3 regions of the Aeromicrobium sp. MLTX1 genome follow, and region 3 is predicted to be linked to each of the others. Evidence: predicted binding sites of a transcription regulator. Region 3 holds the regulator's gene; each other region holds the start of a gene.
What was found. Region 3 encodes HrcA, which represses chaperone genes, less so after heat shock. Its sites were predicted from a motif close to TTGGCACTCGNNNNNNNCGAGTGCCAA; they were not measured.

Region 1: the regulator HrcA is predicted to act here: its motif matches at 6,619-6,645, upstream of groL (chaperonin GroEL).
Region 2: the regulator HrcA is predicted to act here: its motif matches at 7,690-7,716, upstream of groES (co-chaperone GroES).

What each region holds. Positions count from the first base shown of each region.
Region 1 covers NZ_JBKFDN010000001.1:428,881-438,866, reverse strand. Annotated here, with positions in the region: gene ACK99Q_RS02030 (MFS transporter) at 1-1,308, opposite strand, end outside; gene ACK99Q_RS02035 (pyridoxal phosphate-dependent decarboxylase family protein) at 1-5, opposite strand, end outside; gene ACK99Q_RS02025 (trehalose-6-phosphate synthase) at 1,298-2,722, opposite strand; gene ACK99Q_RS02020 (DUF3263 domain-containing protein) at 2,834-3,124, shown strand; gene ACK99Q_RS02015 (LytR C-terminal domain-containing protein) at 3,126-3,686, shown strand; gene otsB (trehalose-phosphatase) at 3,717-4,490, shown strand; SAM riboswitch class I at 4,560-4,672, shown strand; gene thrC (threonine synthase) at 4,681-5,946, shown strand; gene ACK99Q_RS02000 (MoaD/ThiS family protein) at 5,979-6,257, shown strand; gene ACK99Q_RS01995 (cold-shock protein) at 6,357-6,560, shown strand; gene groL (chaperonin GroEL) at 6,679-8,316, shown strand; gene ACK99Q_RS01985 (acyltransferase) at 8,385-9,134, shown strand; gene ACK99Q_RS01980 (exopolysaccharide biosynthesis polyprenyl glycosylphosphotransferase) at 9,634-9,986, shown strand, end outside.
Region 2 covers NZ_JBKFDN010000001.1:1,556,157-1,566,142, forward strand. Annotated here, with positions in the region: gene tsaE (tRNA (adenosine(37)-N6)-threonylcarbamoyltransferase complex ATPase subunit type 1 TsaE) at 1-142, shown strand, start outside; gene tsaB (tRNA (adenosine(37)-N6)-threonylcarbamoyltransferase complex dimerization subunit type 1 TsaB) at 190-828, shown strand; gene rimI (ribosomal protein S18-alanine N-acetyltransferase) at 825-1,280, shown strand; gene ACK99Q_RS07435 (DedA family protein) at 1,277-1,759, shown strand; gene ACK99Q_RS07440 (DUF5709 domain-containing protein) at 1,806-2,219, shown strand; gene ACK99Q_RS07445 (lysophospholipid acyltransferase family protein) at 2,260-3,015, shown strand; gene tsaD (tRNA (adenosine(37)-N6)-threonylcarbamoyltransferase complex transferase subunit TsaD) at 3,068-4,114, shown strand; gene ACK99Q_RS07455 (biotin-dependent carboxyltransferase family protein) at 4,250-5,104, opposite strand; gene ACK99Q_RS07460 (5-oxoprolinase subunit B family protein) at 5,101-5,685, opposite strand; gene ACK99Q_RS07465 (LamB/YcsF family protein) at 5,687-6,406, opposite strand; gene ACK99Q_RS07470 (class I SAM-dependent methyltransferase) at 6,491-7,651, opposite strand; gene groES (co-chaperone GroES) at 7,796-8,089, shown strand; gene groL (chaperonin GroEL) at 8,121-9,722, shown strand; gene ACK99Q_RS07485 (hypothetical protein) at 9,886-9,986, shown strand, end outside.
Region 3 covers NZ_JBKFDN010000001.1:1,979,883-1,989,868, reverse strand. Annotated here, with positions in the region: gene ACK99Q_RS09650 (PhoH family protein) at 1-980, opposite strand, end outside; gene ACK99Q_RS09645 (HIT domain-containing protein) at 998-1,342, opposite strand; gene dnaJ (molecular chaperone DnaJ) at 1,370-2,518, opposite strand; gene hrcA (heat-inducible transcriptional repressor HrcA) at 2,553-3,569, opposite strand; gene ACK99Q_RS09630 (hypothetical protein) at 3,683-4,111, shown strand; gene ACK99Q_RS09625 (DUF3097 domain-containing protein) at 4,104-4,934, shown strand; gene ACK99Q_RS09620 (lysylphosphatidylglycerol synthase domain-containing protein) at 4,924-5,949, opposite strand; gene ACK99Q_RS09615 (arginine deiminase) at 5,930-7,180, opposite strand; gene ACK99Q_RS09610 (basic amino acid/polyamine antiporter) at 7,203-8,648, opposite strand; gene hemW (radical SAM family heme chaperone HemW) at 8,689-9,804, opposite strand; gene ACK99Q_RS09600 (AMP-dependent synthetase/ligase) at 9,829-9,986, opposite strand, start outside.

The sequences.
Region 1 (9,986 bases), 1.6 Mb from region 3:
GACATCGGCACTCCTCAGTCGGTCGTCGAGTCGGTAGCCGCGCAGCAGCACGAGGCTGATCGCGGACAGCACGGCCGGCAGCACCGAGAAGCCCAGCGCGATCGCGAGGCGGGCGCTGTCGGGCTGGTCGACGGTGACCCCGGAGGTCGAGGACACGTAGCCGCCCGCGGTCAGCACGAGCGCGAAGATGCCCGGCCCGAGCGCGAGGCCGAGCGTCTCGCCCGCGGTCCACACCCCGGTGAACACGCCGATCCGGTTGGCGCCGCTGCGCGAGGCGTCGTCGGCCGCCACGTCGGGCAGCATCGCCATCGGGAAGACCTGGGCGCCGGCGTACCCGATGCCCACGAGCGCCGCGGCGACGTACGTGAGGGCTAGCCAGCCCTCGTGCGCCGCCAGCAGCGCGGCCATCCCGACCACGAGGAAGACCGTGGCGACGGCGTAGCCCGACCGCTTGCCGCGGGTGGCGGCGTAGCGCTCCCACAGCGGCGTGACGAGCAGCGCGGGCCCGACGAAGGCGACGAACAGGAAGGTGTTGGCGGCCGCGCTGTCGAGCAGGTCGTCGGCCACGTAGGCGACGCCCGCCAGCACGGTGCCGATCGCGGCGGCCTGCACGACGAACGTCAGCAGCACCGCGCGGAAGTCGGGGTTCTGGGCCACGAGCCGCAGCTGGTCGGCGAACGTGCCGCCCGCGGTCTCGGTCGGGTGCTCGGGCGCCCCGCGGGTGCCCCACCACGCGCCGAGCACGCCGAGCGCGATGACGAGCCCGACGTACGCGCCCATCGCCGCGTGCCCCAGCTGATCGGCCACGATCGGGGCGGTGGCGCCCGAGACGAGGATCGCCAGTGCCAGCACGACGACGCGCCACGTCATCAGCCGCGTGCGCTCGGCGTAGTCGAGCGTGAGCTCGGCCGGCATCGCGACGTAGGGCACCTGGAAGAACGCGTAGGCGCTCGCGCAGCCCAGGAACGCCACCGCGACCCACGCGGCGGCCAGCGCTTGCGGCTCGGTGGGCCCGGCGAACATCACGGCGAACAGCACCGCGAGGGTGAGCCCGGCCCGCACGAGGAACGGCCGGCGCCGCCCGGCGGGATGCGTCGACCGGTCGCTGATGCGTCCGGCGATCGGGTTGAGGACGACGTCCCACGCCTTCGGCGCGAACACCAGCACGCCGGCCAGCGCCGCTCCGATGCCGATCTCGTCGGTCAGGTAGGGCAGCAGCAGCAGTCCGGGGACGGTGCCGAAGGTCCCGGTGGCGACGCTGCCGAGCGCGTAGCCGCGCCGGACCCGGGCCGGAAGCTCAGTCGTCACCGTCGGACGGACCGATGTCACGGACCTCGGCGAGCTCGGCCAGGAACGTCGTGGCCCAGCGCTCGATGTCGTTCTCCATCACCTGCTTGCGCAGCGCGCGCATCCGCTTGCGCAGGTCGACCGGAGGCGCCTGCATGGCCTCGAGCAGCGCCTGCTTCATGCCGTTGATGTCGTGCGGGTTGACCTGGAAGGCCTGCTTGAGCTCGCCCGCGGCGCCGGCGAACTCGCTCAGCACGAGCGCGCCGCGGTCGTCCCAGCGGGTCGCGATGTACTCCTTCGCGACGAGGTTCATGCCGTCGCGCAGGGGCGTGACCACCATGACGTCGGCCGCGCGGTACATCGCCGCCATCTCGTCGCGTGGGAAGGAGGCGTGCAGGTACTGGATCGGCTGCTGGCCGATGCGTCCCATGTCGCCGTTGATCCGGCCGACGAGTCGGTTGATGTCGTCGCGCAGCAGGCGGTACTGGTGCACCCGCTCGCGCGACGGGGTGGCCACCTGGACGAAGACGGCGTCGTCGACGTCGATCACGCCGTCGCTGACGAGCTCGCCGAACGCGCGCAGCCGCTGGGGCAGGCCCTTGGTGTAGTCGAGGCGGTCGATGCCGATGAGCACGTGGCGCGGGTTGCCGAGGCTGTCGCGGATCTCCTGCGCCCGGGCGATGACCTCGGGCGTGCGCGAGAGCTGCTCGAACCCGCGCGCGTCGATCGAGATCGGGTAGGCCCGCGCCAGGACCTTGCGGCCGTCGGGCAGGAAGACGGTGTCGCGCACGGTGCGGTGGCCCACGCGCTGACGCACGAGGCGGGCGAAGTTCTGCGCACCGCCGGGCATCTGGAAGCCCACGAGGTCGGCGCCCAGCAGGCCCTCGAGGATCTGGCGGCGCCACGGCAGCTGCTGGAACAGCTCGGTGGGCGGGAACGGGATGTGCAGGAAGAAGCCGATCAGCAGGTCGGGGCGCAGCTCGCGCAGCATCTGCGGGACGAGCTGGAGCTGGTAGTCCTGCACCCACACGACCGCGCCCTGGGCGGCCAGCGAGGCGGCCTTCTCGGCGAAGCGACGGTTGACCGTGACGTAGGAGTCCCACCACTCGCGGTGGTACTCCGGCGTGACGACGACGTCGTGGTAGAGCGGCCAGAGAGTGCCGTTGGAGAAGCCCTCGTAGTACTCCTCGACCTCGCGCTCGGACAGCGGCACCGGGACGAGGCGCAGGCCGTCGTCCTCGAACTCGGGGAGGTCCTCGTCGGCGGCGCCGTGCCAGCCGATCCACGCCCCGCCCTGGAGCTTCATGACCGGCTCGAGGGCCGTGACCAGACCGCCGGGCGACTTGCGCCACCTGACCTCGCCGTCGTCGCCGATCAGGCGGTCGACGGGCAGGCGGTTGGCGATCACGAGGAAGTCAGCTTGCTCGGGCGCCATGCAGCCACCCTAGAGGAGAACCGGCCCTCCCGCCCCGGACCTCACGCGGTGGGACGACGGATTCGCGAACGGGAATGACAATGGTGTGATTCCGCCGGTACAGTCGGGCACATGGCAGCGGTGGAGAGTCACGACCAGGCGGTCCGCGACGGCGCTTTGTCCGATCGCGACCGCGAGATGCTCGAGCTCGAGCGCCTGTGGTGGAAGTACGCCGGCGCCAAGGAGCAGGCGATCCGCGACAAGTTCGACATGACCGCCACCCGGTACTACCAGATCCTCAACGCGCTGATCGACTCCGAGGACGCGCTCGCGCACGACCCGCTGCTCGTCAAGCGCCTGCGCCGCCTGCGCTCGCAGCGCCAGCGTCAGCGCCAGGCCCGGCGCACCGGCTCCGACCGCTGAGGTGGAGGAGCAGCCGCCCCTCGAACCGCGCGACGACCGGCGTGAGCCCGAGCGTCGTCGCCCGTGGCACGTCGTCGTGCTGCCCGCCGTCTGGCTGATCCTCGGCGCGCTCGGCGGCTGGGCGATCATCGAGGTCGTCCGCGAGGACGAGGCGCCCGCGCAGTCGGCGCAGCGCACCAGCACCGGTCCCACGTCGAAGCCCACGAAGAAGGCCTCGGCCAAGCCGAAGCCGAAGAAGACGACCGAGCCCACCGCCGATCCCACGACCGAGGCGACCACCGAGGCCCCGGCGACCCGGTCGATCGGCGTCTCGGTCTACAACCAGATCGGCATCGGCGGCCTCGCCGCCCGCGTCGCCGGGCAGGCCCGTGCCGCCGGCTGGACCGTCGGCGCCGTGGCCGACTGGCGCGGCGGCGTCCCGCAGGACACCGTCTACTACCCGGCCGGGCGCCAGGCCGAGGCCGCGCTGCTCGGCAGCGACCTCGGGATCGTCCGCCTCATGCCCGCCACCGCGAACATGTCCACCAGCAACCTGACGGTCGTGCTGGCCAGCCCCCGCTGACCCCTCGTGCGCCCGCGCCATACTTTCCCCATGACCGATCCGGGGCGCACGCTGCTCGCGCTGGACTTCGACGGCACGCTCGCCCCGATCGTCGAGGACCCCGCGTCGGCCTACATCCACCCCGGGTCCCTCGCGGCGCTGCGGCGCCTCGGTCCGATCCTGGGCACGATCGCGATCATCACCGGACGCCCCGTCGACCAGGTGCGCCGGCTCGGCCGCTTCGAGGAGGGCGACGGCCTCGAGCACCTCGTCGTCTGCGGCCAGTACGGCGCCGAGCGCTGGGACGCCGCCACGGGCGAGCTGACCCGCCCGTCGCGCCCCGAGGCCGTCTCGCAGCTGGCCGCGCGGCTGCCCCAGTGGATGCGCGAGCACGACGCGTCGCGCATCCGGGTCGAGGACAAGGGCCTGGCGATCGCGCTGCACACGCGCGGCGTCGCGCCGGGCCTGCTCGACGAGCTCGCCCCGCAGATCGAGGCGCTCGCCACCGAGGTCGGACTCCACCTCGAGCCCGGTCGCCAGGTGATCGAGCTGCGCGCCTCCGGCACCGACAAGGGGCAGACCCTGCGCGGCATCATCGGCCGCGTCTCGCCCGGCGCGGTCATCTACGCCGGCGACGACCTCGGCGACCTGCCGGCGTTCCGCGAGGCGATCGCCCTGCGCGAGCAGGGGATGGACGTCACCCTCGTGTGCTCGGCGTCCGACGAGCAGGACGCGCTCGTCGCGCTGGCCGACGTGGTGCTCGACGGCCCCGACGACGTCGCGGCCTGGCTCGGCGACCTCGCCGACCGGTTCGCTCCGGTCTGACTCTTCTCCCGCTCGTCTCGGCATCCGGACCGAGTGGACGTATCGTGAGACGCGCCCCTAGGCTGGCATCACTCATCCCGAGGGGCAGAGGGACACGGCCCGACGAAGCCCCAGCAACCAGCCGACCATCGGCCAGGTGCTAATTCCGTCCGCGGTCGAACGCCGGCCCGGAGAGATGAATGGAGTCGTCGTGAGCGTCACGATCCCTGACCGCACCACCCTTCGCGAGGGCGCCTTCGGCCCCGCCACCGCCCTCAAGTGCCGCGAGTGCGGCGCCACGCGCGAGCTCGGCCCGCACTACGCCTGCTACGAGTGCTTCGGCCCGCTCGAGATCGCCTACGACTTCGGCACGGTGACCCGCGAGCAGATCGAGGCCGGGCCCACGAACATCTGGCGCTACAAGGCCCTGCTGCCCGTTCCGGCCGACATCGAGGAGAGCCCCAACCTCGAGCCGGGCTTCACCCGCCTGCTCGACGCGCGCAACCTCGCCGCCGAGCTCGGCCTGGCGAAGCTGTGGGTCAAGGACGACAGCACGAACCCCACCAACTCCTTCAAGGACCGCGTCGTCGCCTGCGCCCTGAGCGCCGCGCGCGAGTTCGGCAGCAAGGTGTTCGCCTGTCCGTCGACGGGCAACCTCGCCAACGCGGTCGCCGCGGCGGGCGCCCGCGCCGGCATCCGCACGGTCGTGTTCATCCCGAGCAACCTCGAGACGCCCAAGCAGGTGAACTCGGCGATCTTCACCGACAACCTGGTCGCCGTCGACGGGAACTACGACGACGTCAACAAGCTGGCCAGCGAGATCGCCGGCGAGGACGAGGGCTGGGCGTTCGTCAACGTCAACGTGCGCCCCTTCTACGCCGAGGGCTCCAAAACGCTCGGCTACGAGATCGCCGAGCAGCTCGGCTGGCGCCTGCCCGACCAGATCGTCATCCCCGTCGCCTCGGGCTCGCAGCTGACGAAGGTGCACAAGGCCTTCCAGGAGCTCATCGCGCTGGGCCTCGTCGAGGACAAGCCGTACCGCGTCTTCGGCGCGCAGGCGCAGGGCTGCAACCCCGTCGCCACCGCGTTCAAGGACGGCGTCGACGCGATCCGTCCCGTGCGGCCCGACACGATCGCCAAGTCGCTCGCGATCGGCAACCCCGCCGACGGGATCTACGTGCTCGACATCGCCCGCGGCACCGGTGGCGGCGTCGAGGAGGTCGACGACGACCAGATCCGCGACGCGATCGTCCTGCTGGCGCGCACCGAGGGCATCTTCACCGAGACCGCCGGCGGCACCACCGTGGCCGTGCTCAAGAAGCTCGTCGAGACGGGCCAGCTGGACCCCGAGCTCGAGACCGTCGTGATCAACACCGGTCACGGCCTCAAGACGCTCGACGCGGTCGCCGGGTCCGTCGGCCCGCGCGCCACGATCGCCCCCACCTACGACGCCTTCGCCGCGGCCGGCATCGCCTGAGCCGTCCGACCGAACCCACCCGAGGAGCCACCATGGCCGTGTCCGTCCGCATCCCCACGATCCTGCGCAGCTACACGAACGACGAGTCGCAGGTCACCGCCGAGGGCGACCGCCTCAGCGCCGTCCTCGACTCGCTCGAGACGAGCTACCCCGGCATCCGGGCCCGCATCGTCGACGAGGACGGCAAGCTGCGCCGCTTCGTCAACGTGTACGTGGCCGAGGAGGACGTGCGCTTCGCGGACGGCCTCGACACCAAGACCCCCGACGGCACCCAGATCTCGGTGATCCCCGCGGTCGCGGGCGGCTGCTGATCCGTCTTTCGGCCAGTCCGCCGTAGGCGATTCACGCGCCTGCCGATACGCTGGTCCCGGGTCCGGCAGCGGGCCTTCCCCCGCAGAACAGGTGGTCTCATGGTGCATGGCACCGTCAAGTGGTTCAACTCCGACAAGGGGTACGGCTTCATCGCCGTCGACGGCCAGGACGACGTCTTCGTCCACTGGTCGAAGATCGCGATCAACGGGTTCAAGACCCTCGAGGACGGCCAGAACGTCGAGCTCGAGGTGGTCGACGGCCCCAAGGGGCGCGAGGCCGAGAACGTCCAGCCGCTGCACTAGGCCGGCTGGGACGGTGCAGGCGGCGACCTCGGGTGCGGGGTCGCTTGAACGGGCGGGATTAGCACTCGTATAGTGAGAGTGCTAGTTCCACTTCTACTTATGTCGGAGACACGCACCCATGGCCAAGTCCATCGCATTCAACGAAGAAGCCCGGCGCGGGCTCGAGCGGGGCATGAACCAGCTCGCCGACGCCGTCAAGGTCACCCTCGGCCCGAAGGGCCGCAACGTCGTCCTGGAGAAGAAGTGGGGAGCCCCCACGATCACGAACGACGGCGTCTCCATCGCCAAGGAGATCGAGCTCGAGGATCCCTACGAGAAGATCGGCGCCGAGCTCGTCAAGGAAGTCGCCAAGAAGACTGACGACGTCGCCGGCGACGGCACCACGACGGCCACCGTCCTGGCCCAGGCGCTCGTGCGCGAGGGCCTGCGCAACGTGGCCGCCGGCGCCAACCCGATGGGTCTGAAGAAGGGCATCGAGACGGCCGTCGAGGCCATCGGCGAGCAGCTGCTGGCCATGGCCAAGGACGTCGAGACCAAGGAGCAGATCGCCTCCACCGCCTCCATCTCGGCCGCGGACACCACGGTCGGCGAGATCATCGCCGAGGCCATGGACAAGGTCGGCAAGGAAGGCGTCATCACGGTCGAGGAGTCGAACACCTTCGGCCTGGACCTCGAGCTCACCGAGGGCATGCGCTTCGACAAGGGCCACCTGTCGGGCTACTTCGTCACCGATCCCGAGCGCATGGAGACCGTGCTCGAGGATCCGTACATCCTCATCGTCAACAGCAAGATCAGCACCGTGAAGGACATGGTCCCGGTGCTGGAGAAGGTCATGCAGACCGGCAAGCCGCTGGCGATCATCGCCGAGGACGTCGAGGGCGAGGCGCTGGCCACCCTCATCGTCAACAAGCTGAAGGGCACCTTCAAGTCGGTCGCCATCAAGGCCCCCGGCTTCGGTGACCGTCGCAAGGCGATGCTGACCGACATCGCGATCCTCACCGGCGGCGAGGTCATCAGCGAGGAGGTCGGCCTCAAGCTCGAGAACGCCGATCTCACGCTGCTGGGCACCGCCCGCAAGGTCGTCACGTCCAAGGACGAGACCACCATCGTCGAGGGTGGCGGCGACGAGGCCCAGATCCAGGGCCGTGTCGCCCAGATCAAGGCCGAGATCGAGAACAGCGACTCGGACTACGACCGCGAGAAGCTCCAGGAGCGCCTCGCCAAGCTGGCCGGCGGCGTGGCCGTCATCAAGGTCGGCGCGGCCACCGAGGTCGAGCTCAAGGAGCGCAAGCACCGCATCGAGGACGCCGTCCGCAACGCCAAGGCGGCCGTCGAGGAGGGCATCGTCCCCGGCGGCGGTGTCGCGCTCGTCCAGGCCAGCAAGGCCGCGTTCGAGAAGCTCGAGCTCGAGGGCGACGAGGCCACCGGCGCGAACATCGTGCGCGTCGCCACCTCGGCCCCGCTGAAGCAGATCGCCGTCAACGCCGGCCTCGAGGGCGGCGTCGTGGCGGAGAAGGTCGCCAACCTGGAGCAGGGTCAGGGCCTCAACGCGGCCACCGGCGAGTACGTCGACATGATCGCGACCGGCATCATCGACCCGGCCAAGGTCACGCGCTCCGCGCTGGCGAACGCCGCGTCGATCGCCGCGCTGTTCCTCACCACCGAGGCCGTCGTGGCCGACAAGCCGGAGCCCGCGGCCCCGGCCGGTGCGCCCGACATGGGCGACATGGGTGGCATGGGCGGCATGGGCTTCTGAGCCACGCCTGATCGCAGGACCCCGGCACCGCACGGTGCCGGGGTCCTGTGCGTCCGGGGGATGGGAGGATGACCGGCGTGACCACGTGGCCCGACCTGTCCCGCACCGACGACGCGCTGACCCCCGAGCACCGGGACCGGCTCGTCGAGGCGGGCGTCGACCCCGAGCGGCTCGACGCCGTCGCGTGGCGCCGGATGGACGGCCCGCTGCCCTCGTGGTGGAACGACCTCGGCAACGCGCTTTACGCCGCGCCCGGGGCTCGGCTGCCCGACCACGTCCTGGCGGGCCTGACGACCTTCTACTACTCCGGTGCGCTGATCGTGGTGGGGGCGCCGATGGACCACCTCACCTCGCTGCTGGTCGGCGGCGACGAGGCCACGGTGTTCCTCGACGAGCGCGTCGTGCTGACCGCCGGCGAGCTCTACTGCGGTCCGGGCTCGTCGATTGCGCTGCACGGACCCCTCGTGGCCACCCGCTCGCCGGTCGTGGACGCGCGCAACGGCGGACGTGTCGTGGCCGCGGGCGACCAGCTGTGGGCCGCGGGCGTCTACATCGCCACCGACGACATGCACCGGCTCGAGGACGCGGCCACGGGGGAGCGGCTCAACCCGTTCGGCGCCACGATCCGCATCGGTCACCACGTGTGGCTGTGCCGCGAGGCCGTGGTGTCCGGACACGTCGAGATCGGCGCCCACGTGTGCGTCGGGATGAGGTCGGTCGTCCGTGGTCAGAAGGTGCCTCCGAACGTGGTGGTGATGGGATCTCCGGGGCGTGTGGTGCGTGAGGGGACCACGTGGTCGTTCGACGACAGGCCCTGAGCGCCGATTTCGTGGCTCGTTGCACGAAACTTCCAGTTACACAAGGGGTCGGTGCCCGATTCGTCGTCGTTCATGGGCACAGGACGCGGTAAACCGCAGGATGTGGCCGTGTGACATGGGCGACATTCGTGAATTTGTGAAATGACCAGACAGCCGTTCGAGGATGGCCTACTTTCGAGGGGAAAGCAGGGGCGTCGCGCCAGTCGATGGCCGCCGGTGGGGGAAACCGGCGAGGGAGAGCATCGAGTGGCCTGGAGCCGGGCCGGGGGGCTTGTCCACGGACATGTATCGGTACCTCTCCACGTCGCTCTTGGCTGAGTACGCAGACACACAGACATCACGTGGGTCAGCGGTGAGGCGGAGGGGTCCGCAGCTCGACACCGAGGGCGCGCATTGGGGAGTGGCAATGACTTCAGCGATCGACGGACGAGATGAGACCGTCCTTCCGCTGCGTCTGGTGGAGCCCATCACCAGCGACCCCGGACTCGGATCTCCCTCCGTGCACCGGGAACTCACGGCGATCCCCACGGGGCGGTCGTCTCTGGAGAACCTGATCCGCCAGGGCCTCTTCGGGCACCTGATCGTGCTGACGGGCACCGTCATCGCGGGCGTGGCCGTCGGCATGGCCCCCGGAGCGCTCGCGGTCCTGGCCGCCGGCGTCGTCGGCTGGCTGGGTCTGAGCCTGGCGGCACTGCCGGCCTACGAGCGCGCGGGCTCGCTGCGACCCGCCAAGCGACTGATCGCCGTCCTGGCGCTCGGTGCGCTGGCGACCCTCGTGGTGTCCGACGTGGTGTCCGCGGAGCTGCGCTCGGCCGTCGTGGTCCTGAGCGTCACCGCGGTCCTGATCGTGGC
Region 2 (9,986 bases), 420 kb from region 3:
GATCGAGACCCGCGGCGCGAGCCCCGGCGACCCCCTCGGCACCGCCTGCGGGGTCCCGTCCGACGAGATGCGCGTCGTCACGATCCGCCCGCACGGACCGCGCTGGCTCGAGGTGCCGCTGCGGTCGGTCCTGCTCGGCTGAGCGGCGGCCGCTCGATCTCCGGTCCGGGGCGGAACTAGGCTGGGCCCGTGCTGCTGCTCGCGTTCGACACCGCCACCCCGGCGATCTCCGTCGCCGTCCACGACGGCTCGTCCGTCGTCGCCGAGGCGACGGGGGAGGGTGCGATGGCGCACGGCGAGCTCCTGGCGCCCGCGATCCGCACGGCGCTGCAGCGCGCCGGAGCCACCCCCGCCGACCTCACCGACGTCGCCGTCGGCGTGGGTCCGGGCCCGTTCACGGGCCTGCGGGTCGGCGTCGTCACGGCGCTCTCGCTGGGCCAGACGCTGGGCCTGACCACGCACGGCGTGTGCTCGCTCGACATCCTCGCCGCCGAGGCCGCCGCCGACTTCGACGAGGAGTTCGTCGTGGCCACCGACGCCCGGCGCAAGGAGGTCTACTGGGGCCGCTTCACGCCCGACGGCGTGCGCGTCACGGGACCCGACGTCGACTACCCCGACACGGTCGCCGCCCTGGGCATGCCCGTGGTCGGCCGTGGCGGCACGCTCTACGCCGACCGCTTCGCGACGGTGCACGACGGTCCGCTCGACCCGTCGGCCGGCGCCCTGGCTCGACTGGTCGCCGGCGGCACGGCCGTCGAGGTCCCGCTCGAGCCGCTCTACCTGCGCCGACCCGACGCGACACCGCAGGTCGCGACCAAGCGAGCATGATCCGCACGGCGGGCCTGCGCGATCTCGACACGCTGGAGTCCATCGAGAACGCCAGCTTCGGCCCCGACGCGTGGTCGTCCGCCCAGGTCCGCGACGAGCTCGTCGGCGACCGCATCGTCCTGGCCCTCGTGGACGAGTTCGGCGTGCGCGGCTACGCCTCGATCCGGATGTTCGCGCCCGAGGCCGAGCTGATGCGGATCGCCGTGGGCCTGGGCTCGCGTCGCCAGGGTGTCGGCTCCCAGCTGCTCGAGGCCGCCCAGGACGCGGCCCGCGCCCGCGGCGCCGAGCGGCTGCTGCTCGAGGTCGCCGACGACAACGAGCCGGCCCTCGCGCTCTACCGCCGTGCCGGCTACCGCGAGACCGGGCGCCGCCGCGGCTACTACCGCTCCGGCGCCGACGCCGTGCTCATGGAGCGCGACCTGTCCTCGCCGGACGCACCGAGGTCCTCGTGAGCGAGGTCCTCGACGCGATCCGGTCCTGGCCGTGGTTCTGGGCGTGGCTGACGTTCTTCGTGATCGTCCTGCTGCGCGCCGGAGGCACGTACGGCATCGGCCGTGCGATCGCGGCCGGCGTGCTGCGCGAGCGCGAGCCCGGTCCCCGTGTGCGGGCCGCGATGACGCAGGTCGAGCGCTGGGGTCCGCCCGCCGTCACCGTGAGCTTCTTCACGGTCGGCGCGCAGACCGCCGTGAACCTCGGCGCGGGCCTCGCGCGCATGTCCTTCCCGCGCTATCTCACCGGCCTCGTGCCCGGCGCGGTCATCTGGGCGTCGATCTGGTCGACCATCGGGATGAGTGCCTTCCTGGCCGTGTTCTCGGGCGGATCCGAGCGTCTCGCGTGGCTCTTCGTGCTGCTCGTGGTGGTCGTCGTGGCGGTGCTGCTGACCCGCTCGTTCCGCCAGTCCGCGCCCGCCCGGGACCCCCGCGCGGACTGAGATCCGCCGCCCGGCGAGTGCGCCCGGTGCGTGGCAAGGTGGAGGCATGAGCGATCCCCGCAACCAGCCCCCGGCCCCTTCCCAGTACCTGAGCCAGGACCAGGACCAGGACACGCTGCTCGGTCGCGAGACCCATGATCCGCTGGACGAGGGCCTGACGGCCCCGGAGCGGTGGTCCGCGGGCGAGGGCTACGGCACCACCGCCGACGAGCAGCGCGACGGCGAGTCGTTCGAGCAGCGCCTGCGCCAGGAGGAGCCCGACGTCGACCCCGAGGCCGAGTGGAGCGAGGACGACCTCGACGACGGCGAGGTGGGTGCCAGCCGCTCGGGTCGTCTCGTCGATCCCGAGGGCGGGAACGGCGTCGACCACGTCTCCGAGCTGGTCGGCGACGACGTCGGCATCGACGGTGCCGGAGCCAGTGCCGAGGAGGCCGCCGTCCACGTCGTCGAGGACGAGTGAGACGCCCTTCGGGTGAACGCGCGTGCACTAGGGTGCTCGCATGCGCGACCTGACGTACCCGCCGATCATCGGCACGGCCAAGACGCTGTTCAAGGTGCTGGGCATGAGCTTCCAGACGTCCGGCACCGAGCACGTCCCGCGTGAGGGCGGGGCGATCCTGGCCTCCAACCACGTCAGCTACGTCGACTTCGTCTTCAACGGACTCGCGGCCCAGCCGGCCGGCCGGCTCGTGCGGTTCATGGCGAAGAAGGAGGCGTTTGACCACAAGGTCTCGGGCCCGATCATGCGCTCGATGCACCACATCCCGGTCGACCGCGCGCAGGGCGAGGCGTCGCTGCACGAGGCCGCCGAGTACGCGCGGCGCGGCGAGATCGTCGGCATCTTCCCCGAGGCCACCATCAGCCGCTCGATGGAGGTCAAGGAGATCAAGACCGGCGCCGTCCGCGCCGCCGCCGAGGCCGGCGTGCCGCTCGTCCCGATGGTCGTGTGGGGCACCCAGCTGCTCAAGACCAAGGATCACGACGCCGACCTGTGGGGCCGCGGCAAGACGATCGCGCTGCACGTCGGCGCGCCGATCCCGGTCACGGGCGAGGACCCGGTGGCCGAGACCGCCCTCCTGCACGAGTCGCTCACGGCGCTGCTCGACAAGGCCATTCGCGAGTACCCGATCTCGCCCGAGGGCCAGTGGTGGGCCCCCGCGCGCTACGGCGGCACCGCTCCCACGCCCGACGAGGCGCGCCGGATGGACCTCGACGAGAAGGCGGCCCGCGAGGCCAAGCGCGCCCAGCGCGACTGACCGCCCCGGTCCGGTGACGGGCCCGGTGTTCCCTCCACGGCACAATGGACCGGTGAGCGAACCGCTGGTCCTGGGCATCGAGTCCTCCTGCGACGAGACGGGAGTGGGCATCGTGCGGGGCACCACCCTGCTGGCCCATGCCGTGGCGTCGAGCGTGGAGGAGCACGTCCGCTTCGGTGGCGTCGTCCCCGAGGTCGCCAGCCGCGCGCACCTCGAGGCGATGGTGCCCACGCTCGAGCAGGCCTACGAGCAGGCCGGCGTCGACGTCCGCGACGTCGACGCGATCGCGGTCACCAGCGGGCCGGGCCTCACCGGGGCGCTGCTCGTCGGCGTGGCCGCGGCGAAGGCCCTGGCGCTCGCGCACGACAAGCCGCTCTACGGCGTCAACCACCTCGCCGCCCACGTGGCGGTCGACCAGCTCGAGCACGGCCGGTACACCGAGCCGTCGATCGCGCTGCTGGTGAGCGGCGGCCACACCGAGCTGCTGCTCGTCAACGACATCGCCACCGACATCACGCTGCTCGGCGGCACGATCGACGACGCCGCCGGCGAGGCCTTCGACAAGGTCGCCCGGCTGCTCGGTCTGCCCTACCCCGGCGGCCCGGAGATCGACAAGGTCGCCCGCGACGGCGACCCGAAGGCGATCGACTTCCCGCGTGGACTCACCACCGGCCGCGATCTCGAGCGCTACCGCTGGGACTTCTCGTTCTCGGGCCTGAAGAGCGCCGTCGCCCGCCACGTGCAGCACGAGGAGCGGATGGGCCGCGAGGTCGCCGTGGCCGACGTGGCCGCCTCGTTCCAGGACTCGGTGTGCGACGTGCTGAGCCGCAAGGCGATCAAGGCGTGCCTCGAGCACGACGTGCCCCGGCTGATCCTCGGCGGCGGCGTCGCGGCGAACGGCCGGCTGCGCCACTACGTCCTGGAGCGGGCGGAGCAGGCGGGCGTCGAGGTCCGCATCCCGAAGCCGTCGCTGTGCACCGACAACGGCGCGATGGTCGCCGCCCTCGGCGCCGAGGTCGTCCGCCGCGGCATCGCGCCCTCCTCGCTCGACCTCGCCGTCGACTCGAGCCTCCCCGTCACCCGCATCGTCGCCGCCTGACCCCCGCCCCGCCCTCGGCCGTCGCCCCCTGAACCGCGAGTGGCGCAAAAGTGCCCGCCACTCGCCGAGTGGCGGGCACTTCCGCGCCACTCGCGACCCCCGTATGCGCCACTCGGCGGGACGGGGGGAAGGGCGTCAGGCGCGGTGGCGCCGGAAGCGGACCACGTCGCCGGGGCGCACCTGCGCCAGCAGGTCGGTGTCCGCGTCCGCCACGACGCCGATGACCGGGTAGCCGCCGGTGACGGGATGGTCGGGACCCAGCACGACAGGCCTACCCGAGGTCGTCACCTGGATGCTGCCGCGCAGGACCGGCTCGCTCTCCAGCTCGCCGTCGCGGGCGCGCTCCAGCGCCGGACCGTCGAGGCGCACCCCGATCCGATCCGACACGGGGTCGACCCGCCACGGGCTCGACAGCAGGTCCGCGACGGCGGCCGGTGTGAACCAGTCGTCCCGCGGTCCCAGCACGACGCGCACCGTGACCTCGCCCGACGCGAGCACCGCCGGGTAGGCCTCGAGCGAGACGCCCTCAGCGGGCACCCCGACGGTCAACTCGGCCCCCGCGGAGAGCGGCGCCGGCCCCAGCGCGGCGAGCGTGTCGGTGCTGCGGCTGCCGAGCACCGGAGGCACGGTGATCCCGCCGGCGACTGCCACGGTCCACCGCAGGCCCAGTGCCGGAGCACCCAGGCGCAGCACCTGGCCGCGACGCAGCGCGAGCACCCGCCCGGAGTCCACGGGAACGCCGTCCACGGCCAGCGGCCCGGCGGCCCCCGTGACCGCGACGACGTGCGCCGTGGTCGCGACGAGGGCGAGCCCGCCGCCGAGCGCCTCGACGACCGCCGCGTCCGCCGGATTGCCCACGAGGTGGTTGGCCTCACGCAGCGCGCGACGGTCGAAGGCACCGGACGGCCCCACACCCAGGTCGCCGAGCCCGGGCCTCCTGAGGTCCTGCACCAGGCTCAGGGCCCCCGGCTCCATCACCCGCAGGCTCATCGCGCCACCACCTCCACGAACCGCACGACGTCGCCGGGATGCAGCAGGGCCGGGTCGTCGCGGTCGAGGTCCCACAGGGGCGCGTCGGTGCGGCCGATCAGCCGCCAGCCGCCGGGGGAGGGGCGCGGGTAGACCCCGCTGAACCGGCCGGCGAGCCCCACCGATCCGGCCTCAACCCGCGGCCGCGGCCGCTCCAGCCGCGGCACCTCGAGTCGCGGGTCGCCGCCCGACAGGTAGGCGAAGCCGGGCGCGAAGCCCGCGAACGCCACGGTCCACCGCGTCCCGACGTGGCGGCGCACCACCTCGTCCGGCTCGAGGCCGCAGTGCCGCGCCACCGCGTCGAGGTCCGGACCGTCGTAGACGACGGGGACCTCGACCTCGCGTCCCGCGACGGCGGACAGGTCGGCCGGCTCGGTCGCGCCGACGAGCGAACGGAGATCGGCCGGACGGCCGCGCAGCAGCACCGTGGTGGCGCCGAGGGTCGCGCCGTGCTCGTGCAGGGCGGCGTGCCAGCGCCGGGCCTCGTCGGCGTCGGCGCAGTCGAGCAGCACGGCGCGATCGCCGCAGGGCAGGATCCTCATCTCAGCCGAAGGCCTCGACCGCCACGTCGTGCGCCGCCAGCACCTCGCGCACGCGGCGCAGCAGAGCCTCCGCGCCGGGGCTGTCGCTGTGCACGCACAGCGAGTCCACCGACTCCGCGAGCGACAGCGCCTGGCGAGCCGCGTCGTCCGGGTCGGTCAGCACGGCACCCGGCTGGTCGCGCGGCACGAGGCCGCCCTCGGCGGTGTAGGCGCGGTCGGCGAACCCCTCGTGCACGACGCGGATCCCGGCGTCCTCGGCCATCTCGAGCGCGATCGAGCCGCGCATCCCGACGAGCGGCAGTGGGTTGCCGTCGGCGAGGAGCGCCTCGATGACCGCCTCCGCCTGGTGCGGGTCTCGGGAGATCCGGTGGTAGAGCGCGCCGTGGGGCTTGAGGTAGGTGACGACCCCGCCGACCGTGTCGGCCAGCTCGGCGAGGTGGTCCAGCTGGTGCCGGATCTCGTCGACGAGGTCGCGAGGAGCCAGGTCGATCTCGCGCCGGCCGAAGCCCTCGCGGTCGCGGTAGCCGACCTGCGCGCCGACCGCGACGTCGTGCGCGACGGCCGCCTCGCACGTCGCGCGGATCAGGTCGTCGTCGCCGGCGTAGGCCCCGCAGCAGACGTTGGCGCTGGTGACCAGATCCAGCAGCCGGACGTCCTCGCCGGACTCCCACCGACCGCGGTCCTCGCCGAGGTCCACGTTGAGGTCAACTCGGCGCGCCATGGCCCGACGCTACCGTGCCGAGCGGCCCGCTGGCAGTGACGTTCCGGGGGTCGAATCGGCGATTTCACCCCCGAAACGTCACGCTCAGGGCTGGCGCTCGACCAGGAAGGCCCGCGCCTCGCCGGCGACGCGGGTGAGGACCACGGTCGCCGGGCGGCTCCCCGACAGCTTGAGGCGGGCGACGAGGCGCTCGGGCACGACGTCGACGCCGCGCTTCTTCACCGTGAGGGTGCCGATGTCGCGCTCGCGCAGGGCCGCGCGCAGCTGCTTCTCGCGGTAGGGCAGCTCCTCGAGAACCCGGAAGGCGCGGCCGAGCGGCGCGGCGGCGGGGGAGTCGGTGGTGATCCAGGCGATGTGGGGATCCAGCAGGTGCCCGCCGAGGTCCTCGGCCAGCTCCGCCACCAGGCCGGCCCGGATCACGGCGTCGTCCGGCTCGACGAGGTACGTGAGCAGCGGCCCGACCGTGGCCGGCGTCGCCCGCGCGACCAGGGGCGCCCCGGCCGGCAGCACCGTGGCGACCCGGCCCTCGGGCGCCCCGAGTCCGGCACCCCACAGGCACGCCTCGACGAGGTCGCCGCCGTCGGACACCCACTCGGCCTGCACGCCCGGCGGGACCGCGTCGTGCGCGAGGCCCGGCATCACCTTCGCCACCGCCCGTCCGGCGAGCAGGCCCGTGACGAAGTCCCACGACGGCACGAGGGCGTCGAGACGGAAGGTGCGTCCGGCGCCGTCACGCCGGGCTGGGTCGACGAAGGCCACCTCGTCGGGCGCGACCGCGGTGGTCGTCGCGTCGCCGACCTCGACCGAGCCCTCCAGTCCCAGCGCGGCGAGGTTCGCGCGGGCGATCGCGGCGCGCACCTCGTCCTGCTCGACGCCGCGCACGGCCAGTCCGGCGCGGGCGCAGGCGATGAGGTCGCCGCCGATGCCGCATCCGAGGTCGACGACCCGTGTGGCGCCGAGGGCGACCAGCCGCGCGGCCCGGTGCTCGGCGACGGCCCGGCGCGTGGACTGCTCGAGCGCGTCGTGCGTGTAGTAGAGACGGGCGGCGTCCTCGCCGAACTTCGCGACGGCCCGGCCGCGCAGGTGGTTCTGGGTGACGGCAGCGGCGACGAGCTCCACCGGGTGGTCGCGGCGCAGGCGCGTGCCCAGGGCGAGGTCGGACTCGCGTCCGGCGCGGGCGGCCACCTCGGCCAGCAGGGCCTGCCCGGCCGGCGTGGTCAGGGTGGCGAAGGTCTGGGCGTCCACCCGCTCGAGTCTGCCACCGGGCGCCCGCGGGCCGCGGCCTAGCACTCTGTTGGGACGAGTGCCAGCCGGTGCTACGCTGACGACTGGCACTCCCAATGAGTGAGTGCCAACCGAACGTCTCTCATCGAAAGGGGAGGTCGACCAGTGTCGGTCACCATCAAGCCGCTCGAAGATCGCATCGTCATCAAGGCCGGAGAGGCCGAGCAGACCACCGCGTCGGGTCTCGTCATCCCCGACACCGCCAAGGAGAAGCCGCAGGAGGGCGAGGTCGTGGCCGTGGGCCCCGGTCGCGTCAGCGACAGCGGCGAGCGCATCCCCGTCGACGTGGCCGTCGGCGACAAGGTGCTCTTCAGCAAGTACGGCGGCACCGAGGTCAAGCACGGCGGTGAGGAGTTCCTCATCCTCAACGCGCGTGACGTCCTCGCCGTCATCGCCTGAGTCCACCCAAGCCAACCGTTAGGGAGCACTCGTGCCCAAGATTCTGGAATTCGACGAGGACGCACGCCGCGCCCTCGAACGCGGTGTCGACAAGCTCGCCGACACCGTCAAGGTGACCCTCGGCCCCAAGGGCCGCTACGTCGTCCTCGACAAGAAGTGGGGCGCCCCCACGATCACGAACGACGGCGTGTCCGTCGCGCGTGAGGTCGAGCTCGACGACCCCTTCGAGAACCTCGGCGCCCAGCTCGCCAAGGAGGTCGCCACCAAGACCAACGACGTCGCCGGTGACGGCACCACGACCGCCACGGTCCTGGCCCAGGCGATGGTCCACGAGGGCCTGCGCGCCGTCGCGGCCGGCGCCAACCCGGTCGGCCTCAAGAAGGGCATCGAGGCGGCCGTCGAGGCCGTCACGAACGAGCTGCACTCGCGTGCTCGCGCCGTCGACTCGGTCTCGGACATGTCCGCCGTCGCCACGGTCTCCAGCCGTGACGCGGTCATCGGCGAGCTCATCGCCGAGGCGTTCGACAAGGTCGGCAAGGACGGTGTCATCACCGTCGAGGAGTCCAACACCATGGGCACCGACCTCGAGTTCACCGAGGGCATGCAGTTCGACAAGGGCTACCTGTCGCCGTACATGGTCACCGACACCGAGCGCATGGAGGCCGTCCTCGACGATCCCTACATCCTCGTCAACCAGGGCAAGATCTCGGCCGTGTCCGACCTCCTGCCGCTGCTGGAGAAGGTCGTCCAGTCCGGCAAGGCGCTGTTCATCATCGCCGAGGACATCGAGGGCGAGGCCCTGTCCACGATCGTGGTGAACAAGATCCGTGGCACGTTCACGTCCGTGGCCGTCAAGGCGCCCGCGTTCGGCGATCGCCGCAAGGCCATGCTGCAGGACATCGCGACCCTCACCGGCGCGACCGTCGTGACGCCCGACGTCGGCCTCAAGCTCGACCAGGTCGGCCTCGAGGTCCTCGGCACCGCCCGTCGCGTCGTCGTCACGAAGGACGACACGACGATCATCGACGGCGGCGGCGAGCAGGCCGAGGTCGAGGGCCGCGTGGCCCAGATCAAGGCCGAGTTCGAGCAGACCGACTCCGAGTGGGACCGCGAGAAGCTCCAGGAGCGTCTCGCCAAGCTGGCCGGTGGCGTCTGCGTCATCCGCGTCGGCGCGGCCACCGAGGTCGAGCTCAAGGAGAAGAAGCACCGCATCGAGGACGCCGTGTCGGCGACCCGCGCGGCCATCGAGGAGGGCATCGTCCCCGGCGGTGGCTCGGCGCTGGTCCACGCGGTCGGCGTGCTCGACAACGACCTCGAGCTCTCGGGCGACGAGGCCATCGGTGCTCGCATCGTCCGCAAGGGCGCCGACGCCCCGCTGGAGTGGATCGCCCGCAACGGTGGCGTCTCCGGCGAGGTCGTCGTGGCCAAGGTCCGCGAGTCGGGCGAGGGCTACAACGCGGCCACGGGCGAGTACGGCGACCTGCTCGCGCAGGGCATCCTCGACCCGGTCAAGGTCACGCGCTCGGCGCTCGCCAACGCGGCCTCGATCGCGGCCATGCTGCTCACCACCGAGACCCTCGTGGTGGACAAGCCGGCCGACGAGGACGACGCGCACGCCGGTCACAACCACTGACCGACACCGTCACGACGCAGGCCCCGGGCATCCGCCCGGGGCCTTCGTCGTGCGGTGGCGGCGCGGCGCCGGAGCCGCCCGTGAGACGAGGGACGACAGCGTCCGTCGGGCCCAATAACCTAGGGGTCGACCCGGTGTCCGCACCCGTTGATAGGACTGCCCCATGACGACGCCATCGACCACCTGCCCGTGGTGGTGCACCGACCACCGCTCCGGCGAGACGGCAGAGGACGAGCAGCACGCCCGCGTGTTCCCGGTGCCCGG
Region 3 (9,986 bases):
GCGCGGCCACGGCCGTTCGCCTCGTACTGGTCGTAGGCGGCCACGATGCGGCCGACCAGCTTGTGACGCACGACGTCGTGGCTGGTGAGCCGGCTGAAGTGCACGTCGCGGACGTCGTCGAGGATCTGCTGCACCACGCGCAGGCCGCTGGTGGCGCCGCCCGGCAGGTCGACCTGCGTGACGTCGCCGGTGACGACCATCTTGGAGCCGAAGCCCAGGCGGGTGAGGAACATCTTCATCTGCTCGGCCGTGGTGTTCTGGGCCTCGTCGAGGATGATGAACGCGTCGTTGAGCGTGCGGCCGCGCATGTAGGCCAGCGGCGCGACCTCGATGACGCCCGACGTCAGCAGCTTCGGGATCGACTCGGGATCGAGCATGTCGTGCAGCGCGTCGTACAGCGGGCGCAGGTACGGATCGATCTTCTCGCTGAGCGTGCCCGGCAGGTAGCCCAGCCGCTCGCCGGCCTCGACCGCGGGCCGGGTCAGGATGATCCGGGTGACCTCCTTGGCCTGCAGCGCCTGCACGGCCTTGGCCATCGCGAGGTAGGTCTTGCCGGTGCCGGCGGGGCCGATGCCGAAGACGATCGTGTGCTCGTCGATCGCGTCGACGTACTTCTTCTGGTTGAGCGTCTTGGGACGGATCGTGCGGCCGCGGTTCGACAGGATGTTGAGGCTCAGCACGTCGGCCGGGCGCTCCTGCGTCTCGGTGCGCAGCATGCCGATGCTGCGCTCGACCGTCTCGGAGGTGAGCGCCTGCCCCGTGCGCAGGATCGTGACGAGCTCGTCGAGGAGCCGCTCCACGAGGGCGGCCTCGGAGGGCTCGCCCGTGATCGTGACCTCGTTGCCGCGGGCATGGATGCGGGCGTCGAACGCCGCCTCCATGAGACGCAGGAACTCGTCGGCGGGCCCGAACAGGGAGACCAGGGGCACGGACGCGGGAATCGTCACCGTGTGCCGCGGCGGTGCAGTGTCGTCAGTCATACCCCTCCAGCGTAGCGTCAGGCCAGGAACAGCTTCGAGACGTCGACCCCCGCCAGCAGGTGCACGTGGGCGTGGAAGACGGTCTGTCCCGCGTTCGACCCGGTGTTGAACACCAGGTTGTAGTCCTCGTACCCCTCCTGGGTGGCCACCACGCGCGTCTGCGCGAGGAGCTCGGCCGCGACGGCCGGCTCGGCCGCGGCGAGCGAGGCCGCGTCGGGCTCATGCACCTTCGGCACGACGAGCACGTGCACGGGCGCCTTCGGGTTGATGTCGCGGAACGCGATCGTGTGCTCGGACTCGGCGACGATCTCGGCCGGGATCTCCCCGGCGACGATCTTGCAGAAGATGCAGTCAGCAGCCATGGGGCGACTCTAGCGACCCGCCACGGCCTACTTGAAGGCGTCGCGGATGCGGCCGAAGACGCCGGAGCGGGAGTGGTGGCCCACGACCGGGTCGACGTGCTCCTCGCCGCGGGACGCGGCCAGCTTCTCCAGCAGCTCGCGCTGCTCGCCGTCGAGGTCGCGTGGCGTCTCCACCACGACCTGCACCGTGAGGTCGCCGCGACCCGAGCCGCGCAGGCGCGGGACGCCGTGGCCGCGGGCCACGACGGTCTCGCCCGACTGCATGCCGGCGGGCACGTCGATCGCAACGGTGCGCTGGTCGTCCTCGACGTCCTCGCGCTCGGCGTCGATCGTGGGCAGGTCGATGCGGGTGCCGAGCGCGGCGGCCGTCATCGGCACCGTGATCTGGCAGGCCAGCGCGTCGCCCTGGCGCGTGAAGACGGGGTGGCGGGCCACCTTGATCTCGATGTAGAGGTCGCCGGCGGGGCCGCCCCCGGCGCCGACCTCGCCCTCGCCCGCGAGCTGGATCCGGTTGCCGTCGTCGACGCCGGCCGGCACGTTGACCTGCAGGCTGCGGCGCGAGCGGACCCGGCCCTCTCCGTTGCACTCACGGCACGGGTCGGGGATGACGGTGCCGTAGCCGTGGCACGTGGGGCACGGGCGCGAGGTGCGGATGTCGCCGAGCAGCGACCGCTGGACGTGGTGGACGTTGCCGTGACCGTGGCAGGTGCCGCACGTGACCGGCTCGGAGCCGGCGTTCGCACCGGTGCCGTCGCAGACCTCGCACGTGACCGCGGTGTCGACCTTGATCTCGCGCTGCACGCCGAACGCCGCCTCGGCGAGGCTCACCGACAGGCGCAGCAGCGCGTCCTGGCCGCGCTGCGTGCGCGGGCGCGGGCCGCGCGAGGACGTCTGGCCGAAGAACGCGTCCATGATGTCGTCGAAGCTGAAGCCCTGGCCGAAGCCGCCGCCCATGCCGCCACCGGCCGACAGCGGGTCGCCGCCGCGGTCGTAGATCGACCGCTTCTGCGGGTCGGACAGCACCTCGTAGGCGGTCGTGACCTCCTTGAAGCGCTCGGCGGCGTCCGGGGCGTCGCTGACATCGGGGTGCCACTTGCGGGCCGCCTTGCGGTAGGCCTTCTTCAGCTCCTCCGGGGTCGCCTCGCGCGACACGCCCAGCAGTTCGTAGTAGTCCAAGATCTCTTCTCTTTCGCAGTCCGAGGTGGATCGCTCAGCCGTCGGCGAGGATCCGCCCGACGTAGCGGGCGACGGCGCCGACGGCGGCCATCGTGGCGGGATAGTCCATGCGGGTCGGCCCCATCGTGCCCAGCTGGGCGAAGGTCTCCCCGTCGGGTCCGTAGGTGCTGGAGACGACGGCCGTGCCCGACAGGTCGTCGCGTCCGGTCTCGCGGCCGATCCGCACGTGCGGGCCGACCGTGGCCTCGCCCAGCAGGTGCAGCAGCACGACCTGCTCCTCCATCGCCTCCAGCACGGGACGGATGGCGGTGTCGAAGTCGGCGCCGAAGCGGGCCAGGTTGGCGGTGCCGCCGACCGCGACGCGCTCGTCGGACCGCTCGTTGGAGAACGTGTTGACCAAGGTGGTGACGATGGCCGAGACGACCGGGCGGTCGTCCACGGCGAACGTGTCGATCAGCTCGGCCAGGCGCAGCGAGGCCTCGGGCAGGCGCTCGCCGAGGGTGGCGCGCACGATGCGGGACTTGAGGTCGGCGAGCAGGCCCTCGCCGGGCGTCTCGACCAGCTCGACGATGCGCTGCTCGACGCGGCCGCTGCTGGTGATGACCACGATCAGGACGCGCGAGCCCTCGAGCGCGACGAGCTCGACGTGGCGCACGGTGGACCGGGTCAGCGACGGGTACTGCACGATCGCGACCTGGTTGGTCAGCTGGGCGAGGATCTTCACGCTGCGCATGACGATGTCGTCGACGTCGATCGCGCCGGACAGGAAGGTCTCGATCGCGCGGCGCTCGGCGCCCGACAGCGCCTTGACCTCGGCCAGCCGGTCGACGAACATCCGGTAGCCCTTGTCGGTGGGGATGCGGCCGGCGCTGGTGTGCGGCGCGGTGAGGTAGCCCTCGTCCTCCAGCGCGGCCATGTCGTTGCGGATCGTGGCGGGCGAGACGCCGAGGCGGTGACGCTCGACGAGCGCCTTCGAGCCGACGGGCTCCTGGGTGGCGACGTAGTCCTCGACGATGGCTCGCAGGACGTTGAGCCGGCGGTCCTCGATCACGCTGTCACCTCCCACGCTGCTGGCACTCGACCCTGACCAGTGCCAGTCTAGCGAGGTCGTCGAGGGCGGTGTGCCTGCACGAACGGCGTCCGCGGACATGGCAACCTGTCGGGGTGAGTGAGGTCTCCGTGCGCCCCGACGGCGCGATCGAGGTCGTCGACGGGGACCAGGTCCTCGTCTACACCCCCTACGCCGTGACCGCCCCCGACGGCACCACCGTCGCGCACGAGTCGCGCGGCGGCTCGATGGCATCGGTCTGGGCCGGCGCGGTCGGCGAGGCGTTCGTCGAGGTCTCGCACCTGGGCCACGGGCCGGAGGGCGGCGAGCTCGTCATGGTGGTCACCCGCCCCGGCCACGCGCCCGAGGTCGCCCTCGGCGCGCTCGTCACCGACGAGGTCCCGGCCGACGTCCCCGAGACGTGGCCCGCCGCCGTCGACCTCGCGATCGGCCTCATCGCCGGCGACACGCTCGACAGCGGCACCAAGGACGACGTCGAGGACTTCCACCAGCGACTCCTGGGAGTGTGGTTCGGCCATGGCTGACCGCTACGGATCCGACGTCCTCTCCGGCGACTGGCGCCGGCCCGCCCGTGGCCGCTCCACCGAGCTGGCCGCCGACCCCGGCCTCGTCGTCGAGGAGGCCTCCTCGGGGTTCGTCGGCGAGATCATGCGCGTCGAGCGCGACCTCGGCACCGTGGAGCTCGAGGACCGCCGCATGCGGCGCAAGGTCTTCCCGCTCGGCCCCGGCTTCCTCATGGAGGGCAAGCCCGTCGTGCTCGTGGCGCCCACGCCGAAGGTCGCCGCCGCGCCCACCCGCACGGCCTCGGGCTCGCGCGTCGCCGCCGACACCCGCGCCAAGGTCGCGCTGCCCAGCCGCATCTTCGTCGAGGGCCGTCACGACGCCGAGCTGGTCGAGAAGGTCTGGGGCGACGACCTGCGGGCCGAGGGCGTGGCCGTGGAGCACCTCGGCGGCATCGACGACCTCGCGGGCATCGTGCGTGACTTCTCCCCCGGGCCGAAGCGCCGCCTCGGCGTCCTCGTCGACCACCTCGTGCCCGGCTCGAAGGAGCAGCGCCTCGCCGACGCCGTGGCGCACGTGCCGCACCTGCTGGTGGTCGGCCACCCCTACGTCGATGTCTGGCAGGCCGTGAAGCCGCAGCGTCTCGGCATGGACGCGTGGCCCACGATCCCCCGCACCGTCGAGTGGAAGAAGGGCATCTGCGCCCACCTCGGCTGGCCGCACGCCGAACAGGCCGACATCGCCCGGGCGTGGAAGGCGATCCTCGGCCGGGTCGACTCCTGGACCGACCTCGAGCCCGCCTTCCTGGGCCGGGTCGAGGAGCTCATCGACTTCGTCACGTCATAGAGGGTCGGCGCAGCAGCTGCCACTTCCACAGCGCCACCGACGCCAGACCCATGAGGATCGGCCCGCCGATCGTCACGATGCGCCACACGAAGAAGCCCGCGATCACGCCCTCCTCGTACACATCGGTGCCCACGCTGACGAGCGTCGCGATGACCACGGCGTCCAGGATGCCGATGCCCGAGAACGGGAACAGCGTCAGCGGGTAGGCGACGAGGAACGCCACGACGACCTCGATCGCGGGCACCTGCTGGGCGTCCACCCCGACGAACCGGAGCGAGGCGACGAGCAGCGCCGCGTCCACCAGCACCATGGCCGTCAGCGCGAGCAGCGAGCGCGGCAGCGCCCGCGGCACCCGGCCGATGACCTGACGGCGGAAGCCGGCCGCCGACTCGGCCCAGGCGTCGCCCGAGACCTTCGGGCGCACCCGGGCCACGAGGTCGCCCGCCCGACGGGCGAGCGCGGCCGTGAAGGCCTCGCCCCGGAACGCCAGCCGCAGCGCCACGAGGATCGCGACGCTCACGAGCATGCTGGGCAGGGCACCGAGCAGCTCGCCGAGGTGGAACGTGCCCAGGAAGATCATCAGCAGGCTGCCGAGCACCGGCGCCCCGAACCGCACGACGTAGAACGACAGCGTGTTCATGACCGAGCCGGCCACCGCGGCGGGCAGGGCGATGCCCCACGACGTGAAGATCGCGAACCGCATGACGTAGTCCGCCGGCGGTGGCGCCACGGTGGTCATGAGGATCGCCGCCTGGTCGTTCTGCATCGCCCGCCACGACGAGAGGCCATCGATGAACAGGGCCAGCGGCAGCGCGTTGAGCCACTGGCGCAGCAGCAGTCCGAGGCACAGCACCACCAGCTGCCACGCCTCGAGCCGGGCGAGCGAGGACCGGACGCCCTCCCAGTCGATCTCGTCCGCGAGGCTGATCCCGACGACCAGGACCAGCAGCGTCAACCCGACGGTGACCGCGAAGCGCAGCCAGCGGCGGCGCGGCTCAGCCGTCGAGGGGCTCACGGATGATCGGGCACGTCATGCAGTGCCCGCCTCCGCGGCCGCGCCCGAGCTCGGCTCCGACGATCTCGATGACCTCGATGCCGGCCTTGCGCAGCAGCGAGTTCGTGTGGGTGTTGCGGTCGTAGGCCACGACGACGCCCGGCTCGAGCGCGACGAGGTTGTTGCCGCTGTCCCACTGCTGGCGCTCGGTGTCGTACTCGCTGCCGCCCGTCTCGACGACCTGGAACTTCTCGATCCCCAGCGCGTCGGCGACCACGTCGAGGAACGGGGTGTCCTCGTGGTCGATGACCTCGATGCCGGGAAGGCCCTCCCCCGGCAGCACGGTGAAGGCGTGGATCGTGTTCACGATGTCGGGGTAGATCGTCACGACGTCGCGGTCGGCGAACGTGAACACCGTGTCGAGGTGCATCGCGGCGCGCAGCTTCGGCATGCCGGCGACGATCACCTTCTCGGCGGCGCCCCGGTCGAAGAGCGACTTGGCCAGCTGGGTGATGCCCTGGCGCGACGACCGCTCGCTCATGCCGATCAGCACGACCCCGTTGCCGGGGACGAGGACGTCGCCGCCCTCCACGGTGGCCGTACCCCAGTTGACCTCGGGATCGCCCCACCAGACCTTCGAGCCCGCGAAGTCGGGATGGAACTCGTAGACCGCCTTCATCAGCAGCGTCTCGTCCTTGCGCGCCGCCCAGTACAGCGGGTTCAGCGTGACGCCGCCGTACACCCAGCACGTGGTGTCGCGCGTGTAGAGCGTGTTCGGCAGCGGCGGCATGAGGTACTCGTGACCGCCGTGGGCCTCCCGCACCAGGGCGCGGTAGCCGGGCGCCAGCTCGCGCGGCAGATCGCGCGTGGAGAGGCCGCCGATCAGGAACCGGGTCAGCTCGTCGGCGGGCAGCTCGTCGAGGTAGCCGCGGGTCTCCTCCACGAGCCCGACGCCGACCTCGTTCGCGACGATCTTGCGGTCGAGCAGCCAGGCCCGGGCCGCGCGGTCGGCCATCGTGTCGGCGAGCACGTCGTGGAGCTCGACGACCTCGACGTCCCGCTCGCGCATCTTCCCCACGAAGTCCTCGTGGTCGCGCTGCGCGTTCTGCACCCACAGCACGTCGTCGAACAGCAGGTCGTCGCAGTTCGACGGCGTGAGGCGCTCGTGCGCGAGGCCCGGCGCGCAGACCAGGACCTTCCGCAGTCGACCGACCTCGGAGTGGACGCCGTAGGCGTCGGACGGGTTCGTCATGAGGCTCCTTCGGGACGTGACATCACAACACGATGCCACCGGTCAGCAGTTCGTACAGGGCAATCACCGCGCCGATGCAGATGACGCCGAACAGCACGGTCTCCGCGGGGGTGAACAGACGCAGCCCGCGCTCGCGTCGAGCCTGGAAGAACAGCACCGCGGCGGGCGCGTAGAGCAGGGACGACAGCAGCAGGAACTCGAGCCCGGCGGCGACGAACAGGAAGATCGCGTACGCGGTGGCGACACCCGCGAAGATCCCGTGCTTCACCCGCTCGGAGGAGTCCTCCTCGTAGGTCTCGCCGGACAGGGTCAGCTTCAGCGCGTAGGCCGCGGCCAGCAGGTACGGCACGAGCGCGAGGCTCGTGGTGAGGTCCAGCATGAAGTTGAGCGAGTCGTCGACGAACAACGTCAGCGCCAGCAGCGCCTGGACGCCGATCGTGGTCGCGATGAGCGCGGTGATCGGGGTGCCCGCCGCGTTCTCGCGACCGAGGAAGCGCGGCATGTCGTTGCTGCGTGCCGGGACGAACGCGACCTCGGCGGCCATCAGGGTCCACGCGAGGTAGGCGCCGAGCACCGACACGATCACGCCCGCGCTGATGAACCACTCGCCCCACGGGCCCACGGTCTCCTCGAAGAGACCCACCATCGACGGCTGGCGGGTGTTCGCGATCTGCGTCTGCGGGAACGCGCCGTAGGACACGAGAGTGACGAGCGAGAAGATCGCCAGCACGCTCAGGAAGCCCACGACGGTGGCCTGGCCGACGTGCTCGCGCCTCTGGGCGTAGCGGGAGTAGACGCTGGCGCCCTCGATCCCGATGAAGACGAACGTCGTGACGAGCATCGTGTTCTTGACCTGCTCGGTCATGGTGCCGAGGTCGTCGTACGCGAAGAAGTTGTCGCTGAACGTACCCGCGTCGAAGCTCAGGCCGAGCACCACGATGAACACCAGGATCGGGATGATCTTGAAGATCGTGACGAGGCGGTTGATCACGGCCGCGTCGCGGACGCCGCGCGCGATCAGGACGTGGAACACCCACACGCCGGCGGACGAGATCGCGACCGCGAGGATCGTGTCGCCGTCGCCGAACTCGGGGAAGAACGCCCCGATCGTCGCCGTGATGAAGACCCAGTAGAAGGCGTTGCCGGCCATCGTGCTGGCCCAGAAGCCCACCGCGGAGTTGAAGCCGACGTAGTCGCCGAACCCGGCCTTGGCGTAGATGAAGACGCCGGAGTCCAGCTCGGGCTTGCGCACGGCGAGGGCTTGGAAGCAGAAGGCCAGCATGAGCATGCCGGTGCCGGCGATCGTCCAGGCGATGAGGGCGCCCGCGACGCCCGTGTCCGCACCGAAGCGCGCCGGCAGCGAGAAGACCCCGGCTCCGACCATGGAGCCGATGACCATGGCGGTCAGGACCGGGCGGCTGACCGTGCCCGATCGTTCCTGCGTGGTGGTGTCCTCCACGTCCCCCATGGGGCGAACGTAGCGCAGCCGAAGGGGTGCCGAACAGACCTCAGAGGTCGCCGACAGCCTCAAGGACCACACGGTCGGCCATGAGCCGGCCCGTGCGCGTCAGCACGACGCGGTCGCCGCGCGGCTCGAGCCAGCCCGCGTCGACGAACCGGGTCACGTCGCCGAGCAGCCTCGGCTCGATCCCCTCGGCGAGCCGGATGCGCAGCATGACGTCCTCGAGGTGACGCGCGTCGGCGTCGGGACGCTCGCCGTCGGCCCGGGGCGACTCCCCCGTCATGAGCCGCTGCGCGTATGCCGCGGGGTGCTTGACGTTCCACCAGCGCTCACCGTCGACGAACGAGTGCGCGCCGGGTCCGACGCCCCACCACTCGCCGCCGTTCCAGTAGCCGACGTTGTGACGGCACTGTGCCGCCTCGTCGCGAGCCCAGTTCGACAGCTCGTACCAGCGCAGCCCCGCGGCCTCGAGCAGGTCGTCGGCCAGCAGGTACTTGTCCGCGGTCTCGTCGTCGTCGGGCATGACGACCTCACCGCGACGGACCTTGCGGGCGAAGGCGGTGCCGTCCTCGACGATCAGGGCATAGGCGCTGATGTGGTCGGGCTCCATCTCCAGCGCCGACTCCACCGTGTGGCGCCAGTCCTCCATGGTCTCGGTGGGCGAGCCGTAGATGAGGTCGAGGCTGACCTGCTCGAAGCCGGCGTCGCGTGCCCACGCCACGGCCTGCGGGACGCGCTCGGGGTCGTGCGTGCGGTCGAGCACCGACAGGACGTGCCGCACGGCCGACTGCATGCCGAACGAGATCCGGGTGAAGCCGCCCTCGCGCAGCTCGGCGAGGGACTCGGGCGAGACGCTGTCGGGGTTGGCCTCGGTGGTGACCTCGGCGCCGGGGGCCAGCCCGCCGCGCGCGTCGACCGCCTTCAGGAACCGCACGAGGTCGCCGGCCGGCACCTGCGACGGCGTGCCGCCGCCGACGAAGACGGTGTCGACCGTGCGCTCGGGCACGAGGTCGAGCTCGCGCAGCGCCGCCTGGATGTACGTGGTGCGCGACGCGCCGACGACGTCGGGCCCGCCGAGCTCGTCGGCGGTGTACGTGTTGAAGTCGCAGTAGCCGCACCGCACGGAGCAGAACGGCACGTGCAGGTAGATGCCGAGCGCCACGCACCAAGGGTACGTGGCGGTCCGTCAGGCCTCGGCGTAGAAGCCGTCGAGCACGTCCGCGTAGCGCTCCTCCACGACCCGGCGCTTGACCTTCATGCTGGGCGTGATCTCCCCGGACTCGATCGACAGGTCGTGGTCCAGGACGGCCCACTTCTTGATCGTCTCCCACGGGTTGAGCTTCG